DNA from 3 places in the Actinoplanes sp. SE50/110 genome. Region 1 is predicted to be linked to each of the others. Evidence: riboswitches for the same ligand, from Rfam matches in the RefSeq annotation. Region 1 holds a riboswitch; each other region holds the start of a gene.
What was found. A riboswitch is a leader RNA that binds a small molecule or an ion and turns the genes downstream of it on or off. The one in region 1 is predicted to bind cyclic di-GMP.
Positions count from the first base shown of each region.

Region 2: it holds a riboswitch for cyclic di-GMP, as region 1 does, so the genes downstream of both, ACSP50_RS25200 (polysaccharide biosynthesis protein) here and ACSP50_RS33785 (Calx-beta domain-containing protein) in region 1, are expected to answer to the same signal.
Region 3: it holds a riboswitch for cyclic di-GMP, as region 1 does, so the genes downstream of both, ACSP50_RS03630 (hypothetical protein) here and ACSP50_RS33785 (Calx-beta domain-containing protein) in region 1, are expected to answer to the same signal.

Region 1 is NZ_LT827010.1:7,564,552-7,566,811, forward strand. It holds gene ACSP50_RS33785 (Calx-beta domain-containing protein) at 1-957, opposite strand, end outside; cyclic di-GMP riboswitch class I at 1,063-1,142, opposite strand; gene phoA (alkaline phosphatase) at 1,417-2,260, shown strand, end outside.
Region 2 is NZ_LT827010.1:5,620,812-5,623,071, reverse strand. It holds gene ACSP50_RS25200 (polysaccharide biosynthesis protein) at 1-846, opposite strand, end outside; cyclic di-GMP riboswitch class II at 870-954, opposite strand; gene ACSP50_RS25195 (lytic polysaccharide monooxygenase) at 1,134-1,883, shown strand; gene ACSP50_RS25190 (DUF305 domain-containing protein) at 1,898-2,260, shown strand, end outside.
Region 3 is NZ_LT827010.1:804,640-806,899, reverse strand. It holds gene ACSP50_RS03640 (hypothetical protein) at 1-141, shown strand, start outside; gene ACSP50_RS03635 (ribonuclease domain-containing protein) at 257-661, shown strand; cyclic di-GMP riboswitch class I at 919-993, shown strand; gene ACSP50_RS03630 (hypothetical protein) at 1,023-1,466, shown strand; gene ACSP50_RS03625 (S24/S26 family peptidase) at 1,563-2,260, shown strand, end outside.

The sequences.
Region 1 (2,260 bases):
CGTCGTGCCGGCCGCGGTGTAGTAGCCGACGGACAGGTTGGTCGCGTCGGACGGGCGGTCCAGGGTCACCGGGAAGTTGAGCGCCCCGCCCTCGGTAACCGCGGACGTCGCATCGCCGATCGACGCCACCGGCGTAGGGTCGTCATCGGTGATGGTAATGGTGCTCTTGCTCGCGCCTACGTTGGTCGCCAATACCACAGGGGTGTCCGTGGCCTGCACGGTGAAGGACTGCCCATTGGTAGCCGTCTCGTCGACGTTGTCGTCGTACAGCTGAACGGTGGTGGTGCCGGTGTACGTGTACGCCGGGATGGTGATCACCGCGGTCGCCGGCAGCGCGTCGTAGTCCCGCAGCACGCCACCGGCGGAGGTGGCGTTCTTCAGCGGGTCGACGTCCGCGCCGTTGACCGTGGAGACCGGGATGCTGATGTCGTGCGGTAGCGGCGCGGTCAGCGTGGCGGTGACCGTCACCGTCTTCTGGGTGACGTTGCCCTGTGCGTCCTTGGTCGCGGTCTCCGCCACGGTCGAGGTCGACGGCGTCAGCCCGAAGGTCGGGTAGACGGATACCGCGTAGATCGTCCCGGTGCCCGACTTGGTGTTGCCCAGGGTGTCCGTGGCCACCAGGCTGAACGTCTCGTCGGCGGTGTCCGCGTCGGCCGCCGTGTCCACCGTCACCGTGGTCGAGTTGTTCGAGCTGGCCGCGGTGCCCGGGAAGGTGATCGAGGTCTTGCTGGGGGTGGCGGTGAAGTCGCTGGCCCCTGAGCTCGCCGAGCCCGCCGCGGTGGCGATGGTGAAGTCGCCAGGAGAGCTGCCGGTGTAGGTCAGCGTGAAGGTGACCTTGCTGCCTTCCCAGTTCCCGGCATCGGTGATGGTCAGGTTGTCAACGGTGGAGGGGTTGGCTGCCAGCGCCGGCGCGGGCACCATCACAGCCGGGGCGAAGGCCGCCGCGGCCGCTGCCACGGTCGCCAGAACTGTCCGGATCCGAGGTCGTCCCCAGAACGTGAACGGCACTCGCTCGTGCGACGCCGCTTGGATTGGTCGATGACCCATTCTCTTCCTGTCTCCTTCGGCGGCTGGGCAACCTCCAGCAGGGAGGTCCCTGGCTTTGCGTCCTCGTCATCGGAACGAGGTTGCCTGTTCGGGTACCGCACCTTGGGGCGGTCGGGGCACCGGGGAACCCGGCCCTCAGCAGCGCGAACACGGGGACTGAAGATCCACGTGAGGCGACGCCATCCGTAATCTAACCGGCATAACGGGCTCTTTTCGGCGGAACGCCTAATTCGTCCTAAGAAACCCGGCAGCGACCCCTGTCGATCAGGCGTAGTGCCCTGTCAACCCGATCAGTACCGGACGGAAACCTTCCCGTCGCCCGGGACTGATGCCCTGGGGCCGGTCAATCAGATTAGGGAGTGCGCAACTATGAATATCCGAGGACGCGTGGCCCTCGCGGCCGCCGCCGCCGCGGTCGTCGCGATCCCCTCGATGGCGATGGCGGGCGATTCGCACCGGGACAACACCTGGGCCGCGCTGCACGCCATCAAGGGCGGCACCGCCCGCAACGTCATCCTGCTGCTCGGTGACGGCATGGGCGACAGCGAGATCACCATCGCCCGCAACTACCAGGTCGGCGCCAACGGCCGCCTGGCCATGGACACCCTGCCGCTGACCGGCGCGTACACCACCTACGCCGTGCAGAAGGCCCACCCGGAGCTGCCCGAGTACGTGACCGACTCGGCCGCCTCCGGCACCGGCTGGTCGACCGGGCACAAGACCTACAACGGCGCGATCAGCGTGCTGCCCGACGGCAGCCCGGTGAAGACCATCCTGGAGCTGGCCAAGAAGGCCGGCTACCGGACCGGTGACGTCACCACCGCCGAGCTGCAGGACGCCACCCCGGCCGTGCTCGCCTCGCACGTCGTCGACCGCGGCTGCAAGGGCCCGCAGTCGATGGCCGCGTGCGCCGTCAACGACAAGGTCAACGGCGGCGCCGGCTCGATCGCCGAGCAGCTGGTTCAGACCCGCCCCGACGTCCTGCTGGGCGGGGGCAAGGCGTACTTCGACCAGACCGTGCAGGCCGGCAGGTTCAAGGGCCAGACCGTCACCGACCAGGCCCGGAGCGTCGGCTACCAGGTCGTCACCGACGCCACCGGGCTCGCCGCCGCCTCCTGGGCCGCGCCGATCCTGGGCGCTTTCGCCCCCAACAACATGGACCTGGAGTGGACCGGCCCCACGCCGACCCGCACCGGTACCGCCCCGTCGACCT
Region 2 (2,260 bases), 1.9 Mb from region 1:
GGTGTAGACGATCTCCGGCTCGGTGCGCAGCGCGGCGGCCATCCGGCGGACCACGTCCTCGATCAGCATCGGCTCGCCCATGTCCAGCACGTACGTCTCGCCGGCCGAGGCCATCTGCCCGGCCTCGACGACCAGCGCGGCGGCCTCCGGGATGGTCATGAAGTAGCGGGTGACGGCCGGGTCGGTGATGGTCACCGGCAGGTTGTTGCTCAGCTGCCAGTGCAGGGTCGGCAGGAACGAGCCGCGGCTGCCCAGCACGTTGCCGAACCGGACCGAGGCGACCCGCATCGCGTCGCCGGCCCACGCCGAGGTGACCCGTTCGGCGATCCGCTTGGTGGCGCCCAGCACGCTGGTCGGGGCGGCGGCCTTGTCGGTGGAGATGTTCACGAACACCCGCACGCCGGCCCGGGCCGCGGCGCGCACCACGTTCGCCGTACCGAGGATGTTGGTCTTGATGCCCTCCGCCGGGTAGCGCTCCAGCAGCGGCAGGTGCTTGTGCGCGGCGGCGTGGAAGACCAGGTCCGGCCGGATCCGTGCGAACAGCCGGTCGAGCACCTGCTCGTCGCGGATGTCGGCGAGCACGACGCTGTCGTTGTCGAGCAGGCCGTGGCCGAGCAGCTCCAGCTGCAGGGCGTGCAGGGCGCCCTCGTCGTGGTCGAGGAGGAACACCTGGGAGGCGTTGAGCCGGTGCACCTGGCGCACGATCTCGCTGCCGATCGAGCCACCCGCGCCGGTGACCAGCACCGAGCGGCCCTCGACCGACACCTGGGTGGCCGGGCTGAACAGGGGTTCGGTGTGCTTGCCGAGCAGCCGTGCCAGCGTGGCCGGGTTCGGGGTGTTCTGCATGGGTTTGTCATCCCTCAGGGTGTCCCCAGGGACGTCGGTTTCGCCACTGGCTCCCCGTCAGGCCTCGGCGACCAAATCGCCTGACGGTTCACAGCCTCGCCCGCGGCACCCTCGGTGCCGCCCCAAGATCTTGCGAAATGCCCGACTTATCTGTCAAGCCGGACTTAATCACACCGGCGGCATCAGGCATCGGCGACCTTAAATTACCTTAACAATCTTTACTGTTAACAAGACTTAATTTACTTTGATGAACACGTCGTCCCCTGTGGCCTCACAAGGAGCAACTTATGAGACGTCGATTCACCCTGCCCGCCCTGACCGTCGCGGCGGTCGCCGGATCGCTGTTCGTGGCCGTCACCCCGGCGTTCGCGCACGGCTACATCTCCTCACCACCGAGCCGTCAGGCCAACTGCGCCAGCGGCGCGGTGACCGGCTGCGGCGACATCGTCTATGAACCGCAGAGCGTGGAAGCACCGAAGGGTTCGACGCAGTGCAACGGAGGCGGCAGCCGTTTCACCGTGTTGAACGACAACAGCAAGAGCTGGCCGGCCGCCACGGTCGGGCAGACGGTCACCTTCAACTGGGTGCTCACCGCGCGGCACTCGACCGCGACCTGGGAATACTTCATTGGCAACACGCTGCTGGCGTCGTTCAACGACGGCGGAGCGCAACCGGGGGCGACCAAGTCGCACACGGTGAGCATGAAAGGCTTCACCGGGCGGCAGACCGTGCTGGCCCGGTGGAACATCGCGGACACGGTCAACGCGTTCTACTCCTGCGTGGACCTGAACATCACCGGCGGGTCGACGACGCCCACGCCGACCCCGACCCCGACGCCCACACCCACGCCGACGGTCTCGCCGTCGCCGACCACCCCGCCGCCCACGTCGGGCACCACGACCTGGGCGGCAGGCACGACGTACAAAGCCGGCGATGTTGTCGTTTATGCCGGTAGGTCGTATCAGTGCCGGCAGGCACACACCGCGATCAACGGCTGGGAGCCGCCGAACGTGCCGGCTCTGTGGACCGCGCTGTAACCATGTCGTCGACGATGACACCGAGCGGCCCGGTTCGCCGGGCCGCCTCGGCCCTGCTGCTGACCGCCGCCCTCCTGGGTGGCTGCACCGCCGGCACCACCTCCGCAGCCCCGGCCCCGTCGGGTGCGGTCAACGACGTGGACGTCATGTTCCTGCAGATGGGCCTCGCCCAGATCGCCGAGGGTGACCGGGTCGCCGCGCTGGCCGAGCAGCACGCCGGCAACCCGGAGATCGGCCGGATCGCCGGGGAGCTGCGCGGCCAGTGGCGGACCGAGGGCGGCACCATGCAGCGCTGGCTGCTCGGGTGGTCGCAGCCGACCGCCGCCGACCCGTCGGCCGGCGCGCACGCCGGGCACGGTGACCTGCACGCCCTGCGC
Region 3 (2,260 bases), 2.5 Mb from region 1:
AACGGTTTCGCCGCGGCCCAGCCGCCCCCTTCTCCCGCGCAGCGCGGACCGGTCGTCGAGCCCACCTCGATCAGCAGTCCGCGCCGGTCCGGCCAGGAAACGGACTATGTCGACTGGGTGAGCGGCCTCGGCGGCCAGTAAATCATTCGTAAACTCCGATGAAATGGTGCTTCCGGGAGGTACCACGGGGCGTTCCGGGCAGGCACGATGATCGATGTCCGGGCTCCCTTCCCCCGAAGCATCGGAGTTGACGAACGTGACCACTTCCCTGCCCCGCCTCCGAAAGCTGCTGCTGAGCCTCGCCCTGATCCTGGGCCTGGCCGGCACCGCGCTCGCCGTCCCGTCCGCCGCCCAGGCCGCCGTCTACTCCTCGTGCACGATCAGCCGGTGCTCGGCCGCCCGCACCGCGTACACCGGCTGGCAGACTCTCGGCTGGCCGCTGAGCAGCGGCTGGTACGTCTGGCCGTACGGCAGCTACAACTACACCGGCGGCACCTTCCAGAACCGTGAGGGCTACCTGCCGTCGGCCACCTACAACGAGTACGACGTGTACTCCCGCGCCAAGGGCGCCTCGCGGGACGCCTACCGCATCGTGGTCAACCGCAGCACCAAGGTCGCCTACTTCACCCCGGACCACTACGTGACGTTCTACAAACTTTGATTGCTTTGCTGTACGTCACACCTCATCCCCCTCGTGGCGGCCGTCCCCGGACGGCCGCCACGAGCCGTTCCAGCGCCGTTCCGGACCACCCGCCCGAATCCCCGGCCCGATCCGCTACCGGCGCGCAACCGATAGCACCGAACCGGCTCTCATGCACCCCGAACAAATAGATCGGACCGAGAGAATTCCCAGCTATCTCTTAGGCGGAACCCGGCCACGACCGAACAACCCCATGCCAGGGGATAACGAAGTCCGCTCGGCGAGAAGGGCAAACCCGGCGCGAGCCGGGGACGCAAAGCCACAGGACCCAAGAGGTCGGCTGGGCTACCACCGAACGAACAGGGGAACAGATATGCGCAGCATGCTTCAGCTCGTGGGCGGCGTCGCGGCGGCCGGCGTGGTTGCCGCCGGAGCCACCGCTTTCACCGCGCCCGGCCTGACCAACAGCGTGGCAACCTCCACGAAGGTTATCTCGGCCGGTTCGCTGTCCTTCTCGACCGTCGAGGGCGCCGAGCTGACCAGCGTCGTCACCCTTTCCAGCCGCACCAACAAGGCGGAAATCACCGGAGTCCGGCTCTACCTGGCAGGCCTGAACAGCACGGCGCTCAACACGACCACCACCGTCGTCAACGCGTCCATCACCGGCACCAGCGCCCCCGCCGGCTCCGTGGTCGGCACGGTGCGCACCTTGACCTGCGCCTACAACTCGACGCCGGCGGCCTGGGACTGCAACGTCACCACCGCGGGCACCGACTACCTGACCGCGCTCACCGCCGTCACCGTCGACGTCCAGGCCGGCGTCTAGTCCGAAAGATCCGTCGGCGCCCCAGGCCCGGCATTAGCGTCAGACCCGCGGCACCGACGCCCGGAGGACGCCATTTCCCGAGTCCGACGCAAAGCGATGGCCGCCATCCTGTTGATGGCGGCCATCGCCGCGTGGGCCATCGGAACCCACCGCATCTCCTACGTCGTCACGCACGGCATCAGCATGAACCCGGTCTACTACGCCGGGGACCTGGTGGTCGTCGTCAAAAGCGATTCCTACGAAGTCGGGCAGATCGCCGCATACCATGGTGTCGGCGGCGTGGAAACCCTCCACCGCATCATCGGCGGCGATCCCGACACCGGTTACGTCTTCAAAGGAGACAACAACCAGTCGATCGACATCCCGCACCCCACAGCGGATCAACTCATCGGACGCGCGGTCCTGCACGTCTCGCAGGGCGGCGTCTGGGTCCGCCGGCTGCTGAGCCCGGCCACCCTGGGAATGGTCGGCTTTTTGATCATCGGCGCCGGCAGCCCGGCCGGCGCCCGGACCCGCAGAGACCTGCGTCGCCGTCGACGCGAGAGGAAAGCGAAGGGCATGGCTGGCCAAGGGGGCTCGTGGACAGCGGCCGCGGTCGTGGTCAAGGCCGTCAGCCGCCTTCATCCCCTGCTTCGCGTCCTCGCCGTCGGGACCGCCTGCTGCGCGCTGACCGGCCTGGTCCTCGGCGTCCTGAGCTGGATGAAGCCTGCCACGCAGGCGAGTCCGAGCAGCTCATCGAGCGGCGAGTCGGTGACCTTCTCATACTCGGCCCAGGTCCAGTCGTCGGCCGCCTA